2 regions of the Clostridium saccharoperbutylacetonicum N1-4(HMT) genome follow, and region 2 is predicted to be linked to the other one. Evidence: a T-box and tRNA genes for the amino acid it is inferred to sense, from the RefSeq annotation. Region 2 holds a T-box; the other holds one or more tRNA genes.
The links. The T-box of region 2 lies ahead of metG (methionine--tRNA ligase). A T-box ahead of a tRNA ligase gene usually reads a tRNA of that ligase, here a tRNA-Met.

Region 1 (10,029 bases), 1.9 Mb from region 2:
ATATTGTACCTATTTCTTCACTCATACCATAATCCATAACCATACTTTTAGCTATATGACTAGCTCTATCAATATCATTTTTTGCACCAGTACTAATATCCCCCATGATTAGTTTTTCAGCTACTCTTCCGCCTAAGAGACCAACCATTTCATCTTTAAGCTTTGATTTCGATGTATAAGAAGTATCTTCTTTTGGAAGATGCATAGTATAACCTCCTGCTCTTCCTCTTGGAATAACACTTATTTCATGGACCGGATCACAGTTTGGAAGTAATCTCATTACAACAGCATGCCCCGCTTCGTGGTATGCTGTCAGCTTTCTATCATGCTCTGTTATTACTCTACTCTTCTTTTCAGGTCCTGCAATTACTTTAGTTATTGCTTCTTCCATTTCCTGCATTGAAATTTGTTGCTTATCTCTTCTAACAGCAAGCAAAGCTGCTTCATTTGTTAAATTTTCTAAATCTGCTCCTGAAAAACCTGGTGTTCTTTTAGCAAGAATATCTAATTTAACATCCTCTCTAAGTGGTTTCTTTCTTGTATGAACTTTAAGAATTTCTTCTCTTCCTTTCACATCAGGGGCACCAACAATTACTTGTCTATCAAACCTTCCAGGTCTTAATAATGCTGGATCTAAGATATCAGGTCTATTTGTTGCTGCTATCATAATAATTCCTTCATTAGCACCGAAACCATCCATCTCAACAAGAAGTTGATTTAATGTTTGCTCTCTCTCATCGTGCCCTCCACCTAGTCCAGCACCTCTTTGTCTTCCAACTGCATCAATTTCATCTATGAAAACTATACATGGTGAATTCTTCTTAGCCTCTTCAAATAAACTTCTAACTCTAGATGCACCTACACCTACAAACATCTCAACAAAATCTGAACCTGATATACTAAAGAAAGGAACTCCAGCTTCTCCAGCTATCGCTTTTGCAAGCAAGGTCTTTCCTGTTCCCGGAGGACCTACTAATAATACCCCTTTAGGTATTCTTGCTCCCATCTTTATATATTTCGCTGGTAGCTTAAGAAAATCAACAATTTCTTCAAGTTCTGCCTTTTCTTCATCAGCACCTGCTATATCATTAAATGTGACTGTTTGGGTATCAGGAGTTACCATTTTAGCTTTACTTTTACCAAAATTCATAACACCCCTTCCGCCACCTCCGCCTTGTGACTGTTGAGTAAATATGAATAAAAATATAAATATCATCACTGCCATTAATATAAATGGAAGTAATGTAGCTATCCATGTTGCATTATTAGATGGTTTCTCAAAAGTTACTTTAACATCAGACTTAGGTTGTTTTTCCATCAATGATCCAACTAACTCACTTGGAGCATAAGTTGTAAAAGTTTTGCTGTCAGTAGTTCTTCCCTCTATTGTCATACTATCTTCTTTGACAACAATACTTTCTATTTCATTGGCATTCCATTTCTGTACGAATGCACTATATGCCATATCACTAGACCCTTTTCCTGTTTGATACATTGTAACCGCTGCTAGAATTAACATAACAGAACATACAATCCATACAGCCGCACTTGAATATTTTTTCATTCAAGGCCCCCCTCTCTCATCATATTTAAAATTTTACCATATCAATATTTTTATTACAATAAATTTAAACTGTCTATTTGTTGTATACCTCTGGTTTTAATATTCCTATAAAAGGTAAGTTTCTATATTTCTCCGCATAGTCTATTCCATAACCTACTATGAATCCATCAGGCACTTCAAATCCAATATACTTAACGTCTAAATCTACCTTTCTTCTAGCCGGTTTATTTAACAACGAAATTATTTCTATGCTGTTAGCATTTCTTGCACGCAAATACTTAAGCAGATAAGATAAAGTAATTCCTGTATCAACAATATCTTCAACTAATAAAATATCCTTACCTTCAATGCTGTTATCTAAATCTTTTAAAATTCTTACAACACCAGATGTTTCTGTAGAACTTCCATAGCTTGAAACAGCCATAAAATCTATCTCACACAGAACAGAAATGTTTTTAATTAACTCTGCCGCAAACAATACTGAACCCTTCAATATACCAACTACAACTAAATTCTTCCCCTCATAATCGTTACTTATTTCACTTGCAAGTTCTTTAATACGTTTATTCAAAACGTCTTCCGAAAATAATATTTCTTGTATATCCTGTTTCATAATTCTAATATTCCTTTCTTTCAACAACTACTTTTAATATATTTCCACTTTTATCTGTAATTTTATATTCTTCAGAGATTTTTATTCCAATAATCCAAGCAATTTTATTATCAAAACATAAAATAGGGATACTATCTCTTTCATCTTTAGGTATTTTCATATCAATAAAAATGTCTTTTACTTTCTTATTTCCAGTCATGCCTAAAGGAATAATTTTATCACCATTTCTTCTATTTCTCATTGAAATATTATTCTTAATTTTATCAAAATCAAAATATTTTGTGAATTTATTTTGATTTGAAATTATCTGACTCATTTCATAGTCAGTAATAACTTCGAATTTAACTATAAAATTATCTAATATAATTTCATTTGTATTTATATTGTTTTTTTCTAAAATTATATCTTCTATTTTATTATCTATATGATACTTTTCTACTTTACTTTTTATGTATATATCTCCATAGATATTCTCAGCATAAATACCATTAGGTAAATGTATCAACTTTCCTGAATTCTTTTTTGCTAAATGAAAAATTTCATATATATGCTTCATCTCAAAATCATAATTTGACTTAGAATATTTTATTAATGCATTTCTTAACACTCTTGTTGCTATAGGCTCTTCTTCAATAAATATTTCCTTTTTTATTATAAAATAAGCACTATCCTCTATACAATATTTATTGTATAAACTTAAAGCTAAATTTTCAATGAATTCATTGTCCTTTTGTAATAATAAAGCCATTCTATTCAAAGCATCTATTATGTCCTCATTAAAATTTTCTTTCATATATGGTAATATATCTAATCTTATTTTATTTCTGTTATAAATCCTTTCAAAATTTGTTTTATCAATTCTTGGATTTAATTTTTTTAATTCTATATATCCTTCTACTTCACTTCTTGATAAACACAAAATTGGTCTTATTATCTTTCCATCTCTTGAAGCTTTAATTCCTCCAAGCCCATCGAGTCCTGTTCCTCTCATAAGTCTAAATAAAATTGTTTCAGCTTGATCATTTGCATTGTGTGCAGTTGCAATTTTGTTAAATCCCTCTTTTTCTGAAATTTCTTCAAAGAAATCATATCTAGCCTTTCTTCCTGCCATTTCAGATGATAATCTATGTTCTTTAGCATAAATATTTATATCTAAACGTCTAACAAAACATTTTATCCCCATCGTATTGCAAATATCAATTACATATTCTTCATCACCAATTGCATCTGCCCCTCTCAAAAGGTGATTTAAATGCGCAGCTGCTATCTCAATATCTAATTCTTGTCTTAACTCCAGCAAAATATTCAAAAGACACAAAGAATCTGGGCCACCAGAGAGAGCAACTAAAATCTTATCCTTACTTTTTAATAACTTATTATCTCTAATATAAGATAGTACTTTTCTGTCCAAAAATAAACACTCCTATTATTATATAATACTGCATAATATATTTTACGCATATATTTTTCCAATGTAAACATTATTGCCTTAATTTTTTTCTGCAAACCTTTTTAATATAAATTATAAAAGCTGCTTCAAAACTAATAATACACTAAAGTTTTAAAACAGCTATTTATAATATCTCATAAAATAGGAAAATAACAATACTCCTTAGCTATCCAAATAAATTTTTGAAACTATTACTGTCATATCATCTTTAACTATGCCTCCACTTAATTTCTTCGCTCTATTTAATATTTTTTCAGATAGTTCTCTAGGACCCGCATTAACATTCTTTAAATACTCTTCAATCCAACTTACTTCTCCAAAGCTATACCTTTCAATATCTAAAACACCATCACTTATATTTACCAATATATCACCAGGCTTTAAAACTTCTTTTATTCTTTCAACCTCCACCTCATCTACAAGTCCCAATGGCAAATTCTTTGAATTAATAACCTTCACCTCACTCCCTCTCTTAATAAAGCTTGAGACTGCACCTATTTTCACAAAAACGCCTTGACCAGTATATAAATCAATTTTACTCAAGTCCAATGTCGCATATTTTTCATTTTCTACAAATCTCATTCCCATTATAGAATTAACTGTATTTACTGTTATGTTTTCATCAAATCCAGCCTCCATAAGTTTTTCTACTAAATCAACAGTTGATTTACTTTCTTCCTTCGCCTCTGGACCAAAACCCATTCCATCACTTAAAATCGTCATATATGATCCATCAACAACTCTTCCAAAACTATAACTATCTCCTATTTCCTTTTCTCCACTTTTAGGTTCAACAGATACATAAGAGACCATACGATATTTGGGTTTTTCTTCTATTTTTATAATACGTTGATTTGTTTCAGTATCGATACTACTTCCATCATCTCCTATACGAACTCTAATATTAAGATTATTGTTTAACAATGATACTATATTTTTTTCACAATAATTAAAATTCTCATAATCATTCATATTTATTCTAATTTTACTTCTACCATTTTTATCCACATAACAAAAAACATCACTATAATTTATTAAATTTTTATTCAAAATTCGTTTTGTTATACCTTCTAATTCTACATCAATATTAACTTCTTTCTTAAAGCTACCTAGAAGATCGTTTAAGGTTCGAGATATATTGGATATATGTTCTGATAATATCTCCCTCCCCTCTGCCAACCTGTTTTTTATTGTTTCATTTACACTGTAATTATTTACAATTGATTCAGCACATTTCAAAATCGTAAAATTTTTAATACATTTTTTTTGTAAATATTCTGGTATTTCTAATTTTCCCTCCTCACATCTTTGTATTAGTATTTGAAATGCATTAAATGTCTGATGAAAATCTTTTTTCCAGCATAAAATCCTATTCTCACAGTTGCAACAACTTCTATCTGCTAAATTCTCTACTAAAGCACTTCCTTTCGATTTAATCAATAAATTTTCATTATCATTAGTATTGAGTAAGCACTTTGACACATTTGCCAGTACATTTGTTAATTCTTTTAACTTAAAAGTAAATTCCTCTTTCATTGAATTCAATTGAATTTCCCCTAAAGATGCCTTTTTTACATATGGATTTATCTCAATTTCAATACTTTCATATATAAGCTTTGGTATGCATAAGAATAAAAAAGAACTAGCTAAGACCTCAACAGCCAACTTTAAGGTTACTGAATTTGAATATAACGCCAGTGCAGAATAAATTATTATACTTGAAAGTATTGAAAATATTTTTCCTGTATCTTTAAATATTCCAATTATCAGTCCTCCAACACCAAAAAAAGCCACACTATACATCATGTTATTAGATGCAATCCCAATCATTATTCCCATTAAAACTCCAATCATAGCTCCATATGTAGCTCCTCCTATATAGGCAATTACCAGAACTAATGTTAATGCACATATATTTCTTATTGAATAATCAACAAAATCAACGTTTCCTATCCCTGCAATTAATAAGCATAAAAACATACTTATACTAACTAACTCTTCAGATGAATATAAATAACTAGTATTAATTACTTCTAGAGAATTTATCGCATATTTTATAACATAATATATTGGTACAATAATTAATGTTTCTATTATGCTCAAAGTTATATCTATTCCCAGTTCATATTTACTAATCCAAAGACCATAAAAAAAGAAACTGATTAAAATGATAATAAAACCTATTAACTCCCTCTTTCTTTTCCTTGTTGTTGGTATAGAAGTATAATATATCATTATTAAAAATACAGAGGTTACATATGCATATCCATCTGTTAATAGATTATTTATTGATAAATATCCCATGGCAACTCCCGTTGCTGCTGCAAAATTGTCTTTTTTATTTCCCTTTGTAACAATAGCTATTAAATAAGCTAATCCAATCGGAGCTATTCCACTTCTATCTGATTGATTTAATAACAAACTTACTCTTCCAAGTAAAATCCCAGCTATCAAAATAGTGCATAATCTTACTAAAGATGTTTTTATCCCTATGTTCCTTTTTACATTTGTCACTTTGTTTATCTCTTGATATTTGTCTACACCTAACCCATACTGCACATCAGCTCGCCTCATTTCCAAATAATGTAATATGATTATAGCATCTATATTTTACGATATATGTCATAAGGTGTTTCACTAATTAAAAATTCGTTGGACAACTTCATCTAAAATTCACTAATATACAATTATTTAATATGTTATTTTCCTTATCATAAATTTTACTAAAAACTCTGTGCACCTCCATGAAAAAGCGGGTATACAGGTTAATTTATAACTTTTACTCCACATAATTATTTTGTCGTTAATCTTGCCTTATTAGTAGTTTATATATAATTATTTTTTCATAAAAATAAAAAAGCATGAATAGTACTCTACACCTATTCAAACTTCTCTTACTAACCGCAACAAAACGACCACGCTGTTTATTTATTGACACTTATAAATTATCAAATGACGAAATTACTTTATAACTTTTTGCAAATATACTTAATAACAAAAAAAGACCTAAGCTTTTGCTTAAATCTTTTGGTGCCGAAGACCGGAATCGAACCGGTACGGTGTTTAACCACCGCAGGATTTTAAGTCCTGTGCGTCTGCCAGTTCCGCCACTTCGGCATATTCTAATCACATCATGTATATAATTACGACATTTTAATATTTCATAATAAAAATTATTCTTTATTTTGGTTGCGGAGGCAGGACTTGAACCTACGACCTTCGGGTTATGAGCCCGACGAGCTACCAACTGCTCCACCCCGCGTTATTCTATATTTTATTATGGTGCCGAAGACCGGAATCGAACCGGTACGGTGTTTAACCACCGCAGGATTTTAAGTCCTGTGCGTCTGCCAGTTCCGCCACTTCGGCACACATGGTAGCGGAAATAGGACTTGAACCTACGACACCTCGGGTATGAACCGAGTGCTCTAGCCAGCTGAGCTATTCCGCCATATTAATGGTTGCGGGGGCAGGACTTGAACCTACGACCTTCGGGTTATGAGCCCGACGAGCTACCAACTGCTCCACCCCGCGTTATTTTATATTTTATTATGGTGCCGAAGACCGGAATCGAACCGGTACGGTGTTTAACCACCGCAGGATTTTAAGTCCTGTGCGTCTGCCAGTTCCGCCACTTCGGCACACTTTGCTATCAACTAAGTGTCAACAACAAAGCTAATTATAATATATAATTATTATACTGTCAACATCTTTTTATTATAAAAAATATATGACGTAATTCAAATCAAAATTTATAATAAATCAAACAAATTAATTAGTGCAGAACAAGTTTTAAAGCATACACTTACAAACTATATTCTGCACATCAAATTCAAAATAATTCCATCTATAAATATTTATTGCAACTAAAAAATCTAATAACCTTTCTTTCCACCTTTTCCCTTAAATTCTTGATGCTTCTTTACATCCTGCATTCTTTCTTCACTATCTTTTAAGAATTTAGACATAATATCTTCAAAGTTCCCCGAATTAGAAGGTTTCTTCTTATCAGTTGCCTTCCAATCAATTTCTGCTGGTTTAACTGATTTTCTTTGAACATTTGCTTGTTTTATTGAAAGACTAATTTTCCCATTGTCATCTATTGAGATAACTTTTACCTTCACTTTATCTTGCTCGTTAAGATGTTCCCTAATATCCTTTACGTAAGAATCCGCAACTTCTGAAATATGAACTAATCCAGTTTTGCCTTCAACCTCAATAAAAGCTCCAAAATTCGTAATGTTTATCACTGTGCCCTCTACTATGTTTCCTGCCAATAAGGTCATGTTTAAAAGACTCCTCCTTAAATTTTAAAATATATAAATTATAAGAACAAACTAAATTATAAGTATGTTCTTTAATTAGAAATGCAATTTAATAGTTACTATAATTATCGAGCTTTACACATCTTTCTATATACTAAAAGCTAATTAGAATTTTTATTTGTTGTCTCACTATTAACAACTTTTTCGCCAGGTTTAATCATCCCAAGCCTCTCCCTTGCCAATTTTTCAAGATAATCAGGAGAATCGGAATTGATTTTTTCAGCCTCATCCTGAAGTCTTTGGTTTTTTTGATTAATCTCATCTAATTGCAGTTGCTTACTATCTATTTCTTTTTGAATCCTACTTATTGTTATACTTTGCCTAATGTAACTAAACGCAAAGAACACAATAAATCCAACAATTATTACTCTTTTTAATATTAACTTTTTTTTCATCTATAGAACCTCTATTTTGTAAATTCTCTTAAATCTATTGTAATCACTATATTGCTATTATTCAAGTAATTTTTTCTTATTTCTTTCTATCAGCAATTTTATACGCAATCATTTTTAATGGATACCTTATATTTTTTAATAGTATTCGAATTAATTTATAAAATAACTTAGCTATTATTATTTCACTTTTATAAAAATATTTACTTAGAAGTCTAAAGTATAATAAAGTAGAAATCACTATAAAAATATATACATACGGAGTTAAAAAAGCATAATTAATATATAAGAGAAAAGAAAATACTATCAACGCAATAAGTACACAAAAAAGCATATCTTCTATCACATTCAATATTTTAAAAGAATTTAGTCCTCGTATCACTCTATATATATCAAATAATATTCCCGTTATAATACCTCCAATTACACTATAAATAACAAGATTGATCTGCATATTTAATTCTAATGGCATACTACTACCTACTTAAATAATTTACTTATTATAGTTTCATTACTTTTTTTAGATACCTTCCCATTATAAACTACAGATCCAATATTTCCAGCTATTATAACGTCACCATTCTGCACATCTAACTTATTCATTTTTAGATCTTCTCCCTTAATAGTTAAATTACCTAAACTAGTGGTTAAATCAATTTTTAATTCATCAAAACTTATAACTTCAATTACACCACTTAAAGTTATTTTTTTTCTATTCTCTAAAAATAAATTACATCTATTATCTTCAACTTTATTTTCCACTTTTTTCTCCATTAAAGATTCCTCCATTTATTTTTTCTTATATAATATATGTTTGTCTATTTCAATTTAGAATTCAGAACCTTTAATAAGTTAAGTATTTTTTATTTCTTACGTAAAAAGAGTAGATAAGCATTTCACTTTTTCTACTCCTTATCTTCTTCCCCTTCAATAATCACATACATTTCTTTTGCATCTTCTTTTTTAACATGTTCAGCTATGTTAATTATCTCAGCTTTTAAAATCCTATTTGCAAATGTTATTTGAATAATATCTCCTTCTTTTACTGATGTAGAAGGTTTTGCCTGCTTATCATTTATCAATATTCTCCCGCTTTCACATACTTCCTTAGCAACAGTTCTTCTCTTTATGATACGCGATACTTTTAAATATTTATCTAGCCTCATACTTTTCTCCTTTATTAAAAGAACCCGAGAAAACTCGGGCTCACATTTACGCTGTGTAAATTTAATTTTATTACTTATTTACTTTATCTTTAAATTCTTTACCAGCTTTGAATACTGGAACTGTAGTTGCAGGAATTTTTATAACTTCCTTAGTTCTAGGATTTCTTCCTTCTCTAGCAGCTCTTTCTCTTGTTTCAAAAGTTCCAAATCCAACTAATTGAACTTTTTCACCCTTTTCTAGTGCTTCTTCAACACTTTCAATTAAAGCCTTTAGCGCTAATTCTGCATCTTTTTTTGTTAATTTACTTTTTTCTGCCATGCTAGTAATTAATTCTGCTTTATTCACAATAACATCCTCCTTAAAAATCCAGTTTTATATTTTTAACTGTTTTCTTTATGTACTAAATTGCACCTCTTTATTATATAACCTCTTTAGCTAACCGTCTATAGAAAAACGCTTTCTTTTGCTACATATAACTAAATAATCCAATAAATCGTTACAATATAGTTCTTTTATAA
Region 2 (10,029 bases):
GATTTATAAATTAACTAAAAATGCAAATGGAACTTGGACAAATACACCATATACTGACTGGGGGGGGAGCTATAGTCCATTTATAGATATGATAAGTCAAGATAGTCAAAAAATTTATTATACAATTCATAGGATGGTAGGTGGTGGTTACGTTTATATTGGGCAATTAAATAAAACTACAATGAAATCTACTTATACAAATTTAGTAAATGTGGGAGCAGTAAGAATACTCAAAGATACTGATATGTATATTTATTTTACATGTAGCTCAGTCAATGAGACAACTATTAATGTTGGTAAATATGACAAAGTAGCAAATACAGTATCATGGTTATTAGCTGATAAATTTACAGCTGGTAATTTTTATAATTTTGAAGCTTCGGATATAGATAATAATGGTGTATTTTATTCTGTCAGAGATGGCTTAGGAATGGGAATGAGTGACCATTACGTAGGTATTAGAAAATTTGTGCTAGATACCTCAAAAGATACCATTATTGCATCAAATGTTACTTTAGATACATCATTATATCCAAATGGTAAAATACCATTGGTTACTGGTGCTGCTATGGGTGTAACACATACATTATTAAGGCATGCAGATTCAGGCACTGGAAAGAACTATATGACACATATAATTTATAATGGTGGAACTAGTGGCAACTATACTAATGCAGCTGACTCAGCTTTATACACTTATGAGATAGTAGATGATATTAATTGGAAACTTGTATCTTACACTAGTTTTAATCCGGTAATTTATAGAACATGTTTACCAATTTTAAATAATCAAACAATTATACTTGCTTATGAAAGTGGCTGTCATATATATGTTTGGGATTCTGGAACTACATCTTATAAGAAGGTATCGTCTTTTGATTCTCCAATAGGTGCTGTAGGAATTGATAGTAACAACAATATATATATTCAATATGCTGATACAAGCATAGAAATGATTTCAAATGTAATGCCAATTACTGTCTTTGCTGATTTTCAGGAAGATGTATATAACTACAATGGAACAGATATAAGTACAAATATAGTGGCATATGTTAAAAATTATCAAGGAAAATACTTACCAGCAAGTATACAAATTAATCTTTATGGTAATTGTAAATTTACAGATGATGGTAAGAGGACTAAAACCGTAACTACAACTAATCTTGATAAACTAACAATACCAGTTACTATTTATGATACTGGTAATTTAAGGGTTTCGGTAAAAATATTATAGGATAACAAATTATCATTTTGATGATAAAGATAGTTATAAAAAATCAATCAAATAAAAGAAAGAAATAAATAAATAATAGTCGAGGAAAAGAAGTAAATTAATGATACTTCTTTTTATTATGTTAAATTTTAAGGAGGAATAAATTATGGCAAAAATACTAGATTCTAATACAATAACAGGAGCAGTTCAAAAAGTGGTTGAGACTCCAACTGGATATATTATAAATGGACATTTTTACGATAAGGTACAGATGATTCCTAAACCATTAAAACTATTTCCAACACTAGGAGATACTACTGATTTAAGTATGTCACAAAAATTACTATTAGGCAGCCCAATAGCTAATCACTTTAAAACACAAGGAGATACTATTGTTAGTGATAGATATGATTCAACAATATCGTATGTTTGGGTAGTAGGAGCAAGAACTGCTACAACACAAAGATTATTAAAAATAAAAGAAAATAGTGGAGATGTTAGCTTAGTTAATTCAAATTCTTATGTATCTGTACCAACTTATAACCCGTTAGTTAGAGCTTATTGCGGGCAAGATTCTACTTATTTATATTATATAGTTTCTTGTGCTTCAGTATACACAGAATATTTTGTAAAAGTAGATAAAACGACATTAGTTATGACTGTTATAGAAAGCCTTTTAAATTATTCTTGGGGATCAGCAATAAAGGAAAATTCTACTCATATATATTATGGTAGAAAGCAAGGTTATGGTACTAGCACCTTAAAGAGATATAATAAAACAACTAGTACAACAGATACCTTTAGTATAACTGCTAAAACATCAAATATTTACTTTAGCACATGTTTCTCAGAAATAGTATCAAATAGTGATACTTCTTTCTACACCTATTCATTATCACATAATCAATCAACTAATAAGTTTGGAGTTACAAGATATGCTTTTGATACTACACAAACTTCTTTAGATAAAGTTTGCACTGAAGCAGATATGAATATAACTTGGGGTTCTATTACACAATTCCCTGTAGTTGCTTCTAATCCATCTGTTACTTATGAACCATTTATAACTACTGCTAGTAATGGTGATAAGTATCTTAATTTTGCAGTGTATGAAATAGCTAGTGGTTCAACTCCTACTAACATTCCAAGCTATGGTATATATACATTCTTACTTGATAATTCATCAAATACGTTAACATTTAAGAATTTTGTTCAGGTTACTGCTGATTATTTTAGAGGATTTATTGGAACTAAAAGCAATACATTCTTAGTTTGTGCTTCTTCAACAACTACTATATTTATGAATTTTGATGAAGCAAGTGCAAAATTCAGTATTACAGACACAATAAGCAATCAACCTTCACATATAGGAATAGACCAGTCTGAAAACATTTGGATAGTAAATGCACTTGGGGAAGTAGACTACTTAAATCCATTTGTACCAACTAATATAAATGTTGCTTATGAAAATTCAGCATATAAATATGAAGGAACAGATATAAGTACTTTCTGTACAGTTAATTGCCAAAACTATAGCGGAAAATATATTGAAGCTAAATTGCAATTAACATTGAAAGGTAATGGAGTATTTACTTCAAATAGCAGTAAAGTAATAACTGTAAATGCATTAGCCACTGGTGATTTAAAAGTTCCTATTAAAATTACTGGAGCTGGTAGCTTAACAGTATATCCGCAATTAGTAATGTAATAACAAAAATGGGGGCGGAATTCCCCTATTTTTATTTAAGGCACAATCAAAAAATAACAGGCCAGTATGTTTGTCTGTCATTTTTTTCATGTGCTTAATTAGGAGGTGAAAGTAAAATGAGTTTTGGTGATGGTATAGCAAAAAGCATTGGTAATGTAGGATATAGTAAAATAATACCTATTGCTGACGGAACTGCAATAGTGAACAGCAGTGTTGATGTAGATATTCTTCAATTTCTTAGTCCTTCAAGAGACAAAGACGTACCATTTGAAAGAACTGTAATTACTGATAATATTACAATAAATAATATAAGAATAAATTCTGATACTCAATTTGTTATTTCTGGTGTAGATATACCTATTACATGCTATACATGTGGTACTGAATGGCATAATGTGTTATCTACAGTAATTGATCAGTATTATCCTAATCCAGCAATGCTTAAAGCAACTTGTCAAGTTATAGATAAGAATGATGCTAATAAGTATATCACGCAGTATTTAACTATGAACTACACAAGAGTACATTCCAATATAATTCCTATCAGTTGTTATAAATCAAAATATTTGATGAATAACAGCAAGTATGTTTTAAGTAAGAGTATGGGACATAAGGAGCAATTGTATGACATTGATGTAGAAACAAAAGCAACTATTAATTGGGAAGAGGATTATGATATAGTTTGTAATCCAGCAGTTACATTTATAGAAAATAGAATTCCTTATACAAAAAATAGTATTACTTTAAATCAACCAGTTTCGGTAAATGTAGAGGATTATAAGCCTCCAATTATATCTCCAGATTTTTCTGGTGGAGCTTTAAATAGCTTCAGAATAGTAGTTCAAAAGTGTTCGTATTTTGAACAATACTTATCATTTAAAACAGGAAAAATAGTTGATATCAGTGGATTACCTCAAGGCATGGTTTATGAACTTGGATATTTAAAGGGTTCACCTTTAATTTCGGGAAAGTATCCCATTTCTATTAAAATGGAGGATAAATCTGTTCTCAGTGGGTTGCTAATTGTAACACAAGTGCCACGTGAACTTTAGGAAAGGAGGGTTAATAACATGGTTAGATATTATTTTAATTCCAATTCAGAAATAGTTTTAACTAATGATTTAGATATAAATATAGTTCAACATGTAAACCCAGTTACTCAAAAATATTTTGCCAATAAAGATGAGGCGATAGCGTGGGCAACGGAATATATAAAGCATTTTGATGAAACTCTAGTTAAATCAGATGAGAAAGTGGAACAATCAAATGAGATTGAGGACATAAAAGGAAAATAGATTAATCATCAAACAAATGAGTGATGCAATAGTGGAAACGCCTGCGGGTATAACTATGTAAAATTGTAAATGATAACTTAATAATGTATTTAAGTAATGGAGGAGAACCAAATCCAGATGGAGGAGGCTCTCCTTTTTTTTTGTTTCAAGAAGAAGGTTGATGATAAGTTTTGTGAATATTAAAAACTTATATATAATAATGCTGACTATTCTTATATGATGTAACAGTCAAAAGTAGAATGACAAGAAGTATCTAAAAAGGTACTTCTTATTTTCAATAAAAGAACTTGTTATATAAGTGAGAAAAAGAATGGGTTATCACTTGCTACTGATACGGTGAACCGTACCATAAATGACGTAGACTTTTACTAAATTTGTATGAAATATATTGACAATGTAATTAAGAAGAGTATAATGATTACAAATGCAATGAAGAGGAAAGTAACTTTAAGAATACTTATACAGAGAGTTTCCATTGGTGAGAGGAAGCAAAGAATATTAAAGTGAAAATGGCCTTGGAGCGGTGTACCGAGATTTTTATTATAAAAATTAAGGCTGCAACGGATTCACCCGTTATAGTGATAGAGTATAATCATATGATATATGACGTACTTGATGAGGTGCATATTGTAAGGTATGCATGAAATAGGATGGTAACACGAAGTTTAGCTCTCGTTCCTAAGATTAATTTCTTAGGACGGGAGCTTTTTTATATTTAAGTTTTATTATAAATAGGAGGATTTAGAAGATGAATATTTTTATTGGAGGGGCTTGGCCATACGCTAATGGTTCATTACATATTGGCCATATAGCTGCATTATTACCAGGAGATGTATTAGCAAGATATTATAGGGTGAAGGGAGATAATGTATTATATGTTTCAGGGAGTGATTGTCATGGAACTCCTATATCAATAAGAGCAAAGAAAGAAGGTGTATCGCCAAAGGATATAGCCGATAAATATCATGCAGAATTTAAAAAGTGTTTTGAAAGGTTAAATTTTTCATATGATTATTATGGTAGAACAGATGATGAATTTCATAAGAAGGATGTACAAGAAGCTATAGTCTTACTATACAATAAAGGATTAATTTATGAAAAGGAAGTAGAACAAATATACTGTCAACATTGCAACCAGTTTTTGCCAGACAGATATGTTGAAGGAGTGTGTCCAAAATGTAATTCAATTGCAAGAGGAGACCAATGTGATAATTGTGGCACTTTACTAGAGCCATTAGAACTTTCAGAAAGAAAATGTAAGTTGTGCAGCAATACACCAATAGTAAAGAATACAAAACAGTTATACTTCGCTTTATCTAAGTTTCAAAACACTATTAAAGAAAACCTAGATAAAACTCAAAGTAATTGGAGAGTTAATGCAATAAATAATACAGAAAGATACCTAGATGAAGGGTTATGTGATAGGGCTATATCAAGAGACTTATCATTAGGAATAGATATACCTATACAACAGTTTAGAGATAAAAAGGTTTATGTATGGATAGATGCTGTATTAGGATATCTTACAATGAGTAAAAAATGGGCATTAGAAAATAAAAAATCCTATAAAGAGTTTTGGGATGAAAATGCCACTTCATATTATGTACATGGTAAAGATAACATACCTTTTCATTCTATAATTTTACCAGCTTTAATAAAGGGCATAGGATATAATAAGTTGCCTGATAGGATAATATCCAGTGAATATTTAACATTGGAGGGTAAAAAAATATCAACAAGTAATAGCTGGGCCGTATGGGTGCCAGATATAATAGAACGTTACAACCCAGATGCGTTAAGATATTTTTTCTTAATTAATGCACCAGAAAAAAGAGATACTGATTTTTCTTGGAGAGAATTTGTGAATAGCAATAATGGTGAATTATTGGGGGCATATGGCAATTTAGTTAATAGAACTTTAGTTTTTGCTAAAAAATATTTTAATAGTAAAATTCCTAATGGAGAAGTAGCTATTAATATAAAAGAAGAAATAACTAGTTTATATAATGTTATAGGAAATCATATTGAACAAGGAAACTTAAAAGTTGCACTTGAGAAAGTTTTTGAATTTATAAGAAGTATGAATAAATATTTTGATGAAAATGCACCATGGATTACAGTAAAAGATAATTTGGAGGTTTGTGGTAATACAATATATAATTGTATTTATTCAATAGCAAATTTAGCAAACTTATTATCACCCTTTTTGCCAGAATCTTCAGGGAAGATAAAAGCATGGTTAGGTATTAGTGGGGATAGATGGGAAACTGTTGAGCCGAGGTATGGTGTTTCAATAGAGGAAGTTACAATATTATTTGAAAGACTTGATAAGAAGATAATAGAAGAAGAGAAAAATAGGTTGTTGAACTGTAAAAATTAAATATATATTATAATAAGGATATATATAAAATCTTTAAATTTACAAAAAATGACTCTTGCCATAGATGAAAAAAGTAATTTGCAATATAGAGCAAGGCAAAATGTTGTATTTGAACATGGATATTTAATTGGGAAATTAGGACGAAAGAAAGTATGTGCATTGGTGAAAGAAAATATAGAAAAACCTAATGATATAGCAGGCGTTGTTTATATACAAATGAATGATGACAAATCATGGAGGTGGGATGTAATTAAGGAAATGAAAAAATTAGGATATGATATAGACACAAATAAGTTGGTATAGTCTTGTAATTAACTATATTTAAAGAATATTAATATAGGTATATACTAAATTAAAAAGGTGTTATCACTTGCTACTGATACGGTGAACCATATCATAAATGAAGGATAGCATGTAAAATCAAAGAACAAAACTAAGGATATCAAGCTACACATCAAGGAAATAGTAAAATAGACTATTGTATATGTTAACTTTCTTAATAACCATGAATAAGTCTAGAGATATGGAACTAATAGAGCATAAATATAATTAACAACTTAATAACGTATTTAAGTATTTTAGGAGAACCAAGTTATTCTTATTTTACTTTTAGAAGAAGGTTCATGATAAATCTTATCAATATAAAAATTTGTATACAGTATAATAAAGAAAAACTTTCAAAAAGCATGTTATAATTGATTCAGAATGGGAAATAAATACGCAAAAATTTCTTATTTTTGCGTATTTTATAAAGACATATGTGGAAATGATTTCTGATAGTAATCTTATTCTTTATTATGTCATATTTCATAAATAGCTTCTGCTTCTTTTATTCCTTGATTAAATCCAGCCTTTGCAGATGCTGGAGTATGAGTTGGGTCATAAGGATTTTTTCCTATTGCTAAAATGCTATCTTTATTAGGTACAATAAGGGAAACAGATGAGCTTTTTTGCATTTCAGCAACATCTTCTTCAACGCTTGGAATTAGACCATGCTTTTGGGGCATAGGAGATAAAACTACAACTTTATCATAAGAAGCTGCTAAATGTGCATTTGTAGTTGAAACCATTCCTCCATCAATCCAATCTATTCCATTAAAGTTTACTAATGGCCAGAGTCCTGGAACTGCACCACTTGCAGTTACTGCATTTATTAGCGTTGTTCCTGAATCTTTATCAAGTACATGGAGATTTCCAGTTTCCGCATTTATTGCAGTGACCTTTAACTTTGAAGGCCAGATACTTGTGGTAAGTCGTGATTCAACTACTAATTTACGTTCTTCTACTGATGCCTTTGGAGGATATTTTTTTGCAATATCTCCAAATATCCTTCCTATTTCTTTTTTATTATCTTTACCATATTGAAACGCTTGAAGCCATAACATCATAAGTTCAGAGCTAACAGATGCATTTACTTCAGATGTATTTGGGATGAGTTGAGACTCATAAAGTTTTTTCATATCGTAGTTACTTGCTAATGCGGATCCAACAAACGAACCAGCAGAAGTTCCAATTATAACATCTGCGTCTGCTAAATTAAGTCCCTCTTGCAGTAAGGCTGTAATTATACCAATCTCCCAAGCAATTCCAGTTACTCCGCCTCCACCTAATACGACAGCTCGTGTTTTTTTATTAATGTTTTGCATGATAATACTCTCCATTTCTTTATTGTATTAACTAGTAAAGGGTTTAGATATAGTATAAACTATGAAGTAAGGTTTAGAGTCAAGAGAAATTAGTGAGGTATTTTATGAAAATAAATGAAGTTTCAAAAAAAACTGGGTTGTCTATATCTACTATTAGATTTTATGAAAAGGAAGGCTTGATTCCTGAAAAATATGTTAGTAGGGATACAAATAATTATAGGAATTATTCTGTAGATATAATTGAGTATCTATTAATGATAAAAACAGTTCATTCTGTGGGTTTTTCTTTAAAAGAGATCAAAGAGATAGAAAAAAGTAATGAAAATACATTTTCGATTGATAGAAAAATTGAACTCTTACAAAAAAAGATAAAGGAAGTAGAAGAGCAAAAAGAAAATTTAAATAAAACGGAAACTAGATTAAAAAAGATGTTGAAAAACAAATTAAATTTAAAATTTAGATTAACTGAAGGGGTTACCAATGAAGATAAGAATTAGTTCTGATAGTTTCTCGAAAAGCTAATAACGCTGTAGATTTGCTACGTTCTATTTCTATTTTATTAAACAGTTAACAGTATTATGATAAGAAGTATTTCTTAGGTACGTTTTTTATTTTAAATAAAATATTTTGTTATATTAAGTGAGAAAAAAAGGTATCACTTGCTGCTGATACGGAGAACCGTATCATAAGTAAAAGATAGCATGTAAAAAAAGAAATATTATAGATATAGAAATAATTATAAGAAATAAATATTGACACTTGAAAGTCTAATTGTTAAACTATAAATAGTTAGAGTTCTAAGTAAAGTTTAGGAGGAATTTGAATGACTAATTCTGGATACTCTGTAGAAACAATATATTCACAATTAATTAGAAGTATTGCGATAAAAATGAAACTCAGTTCTGATGAAAAAGTAAAAAAGTTAGGATTGAATTCTCAACAAGGACGTATGATTGGTTATATTTATGAACATCAAGATAGTGGTATTATTCAAAAAGATTTGGCAAAAGTCTTTCAACGTACAGAAGCAAGTATTACAAGTATGCTGCAAGGATTAGAGAAAAAAGGGTATATTGAAAGAAGAATTCCTAAAGAAAATGAGAGACAAAAAAATATATATGTATTGCCTAAAGGTGCTGAACTTATAGAAGATTTTAATAAATTGGTAGTCGAGGAAGAGGAAAATATTATTGCAAACTTGACGGAACAAGAGAAGGAAACTTTGTTAGCTTTGTTATTGAAAGTAGATAGAAATATATAAGTTATTAATATAATAACTTATATTAAAAAACTTAGAATTCTAAGAATACGAATTCTAATAATACTTATTATGGAGGATGAAATTATGAAACAAAAATTGTCAAATGAATATTATTTAGAAAGTGCACCGATTACTAAGGCAATTGCACATTTATCTATTCCTATGATGATCGGTATGTCAGTAGGTACAATATATAACGTTATTAATGCTTTTTTTATTGGACTATTAAACAATACAGATATGTTAACTGCCATTACTTTAGGATTACCAATCTTCACTATACTAATGGCTTTTGGAAATATGTTAGGAGCTGGAGGTGGAACATTTATAACTCGTCTCATTGCTAAACAAGACGTAGACAAAGCTAAGAAGATAGCTGGATATTCTTTTTATAGTAGTATTATCATAGGAATTTTGCTTGGAATGATTGCTATGATAGCACTTAATCCTATTGTTAAGATTTTGGGGGCAGATACTTCTGCTATTATTAATTATACAAAAAGTTATTCTTTAACTATGTTTATTG

Region 1: it encodes a tRNA-Met, which carries the amino acid that the T-box ahead of metG (methionine--tRNA ligase) is inferred to sense. The anticodon was not compared.

The regions. Positions count from the first base shown of each region.
Region 1 covers NC_020291.1:126,657-136,685, reverse strand. Annotated here, with positions in the region: gene ftsH (ATP-dependent zinc metalloprotease FtsH) at 1-1,564, opposite strand, end outside; gene hpt (hypoxanthine phosphoribosyltransferase) at 1,638-2,177, opposite strand; gene tilS (tRNA lysidine(34) synthetase TilS) at 2,182-3,588, opposite strand; gene spoIIE (stage II sporulation protein E) at 3,790-6,186, opposite strand; tRNA gene CSPA_RS00610 (tRNA-Leu) at 6,656-6,744, opposite strand; tRNA gene CSPA_RS00605 (tRNA-Met) at 6,814-6,889, opposite strand; tRNA gene CSPA_RS00600 (tRNA-Leu) at 6,908-6,996, opposite strand; tRNA gene CSPA_RS00595 (tRNA-Met) at 7,002-7,078, opposite strand; tRNA gene CSPA_RS00590 (tRNA-Met) at 7,086-7,161, opposite strand; tRNA gene CSPA_RS00585 (tRNA-Leu) at 7,180-7,268, opposite strand; gene CSPA_RS00580 (S1 domain-containing RNA-binding protein) at 7,503-7,913, opposite strand; gene CSPA_RS00575 (FtsB family cell division protein) at 8,054-8,347, opposite strand; gene yabQ (spore cortex biosynthesis protein YabQ) at 8,424-8,816, opposite strand; gene yabP (sporulation protein YabP) at 8,825-9,118, opposite strand; gene CSPA_RS00560 (RNA-binding S4 domain-containing protein) at 9,250-9,510, opposite strand; gene CSPA_RS00555 (HU family DNA-binding protein) at 9,581-9,856, opposite strand.
Region 2 covers NC_020291.1:2,024,550-2,034,578, forward strand. Annotated here, with positions in the region: gene CSPA_RS08990 (hypothetical protein) at 1-1,234, shown strand, start outside; gene CSPA_RS08995 (hypothetical protein) at 1,380-2,921, shown strand; gene CSPA_RS09000 (hypothetical protein) at 3,038-3,973, shown strand; gene CSPA_RS09005 (hypothetical protein) at 3,992-4,216, shown strand; T-box leader at 4,637-4,899, shown strand; gene metG (methionine--tRNA ligase) at 4,965-6,596, shown strand; gene CSPA_RS09015 (TIR domain-containing protein) at 6,645-6,899, shown strand; gene CSPA_RS09020 (patatin-like phospholipase family protein) at 7,397-8,242, opposite strand; gene CSPA_RS09025 (MerR family transcriptional regulator) at 8,347-8,739, shown strand; gene CSPA_RS09030 (MarR family winged helix-turn-helix transcriptional regulator) at 9,066-9,503, shown strand; gene CSPA_RS09035 (MATE family efflux transporter) at 9,588-10,029, shown strand, end outside.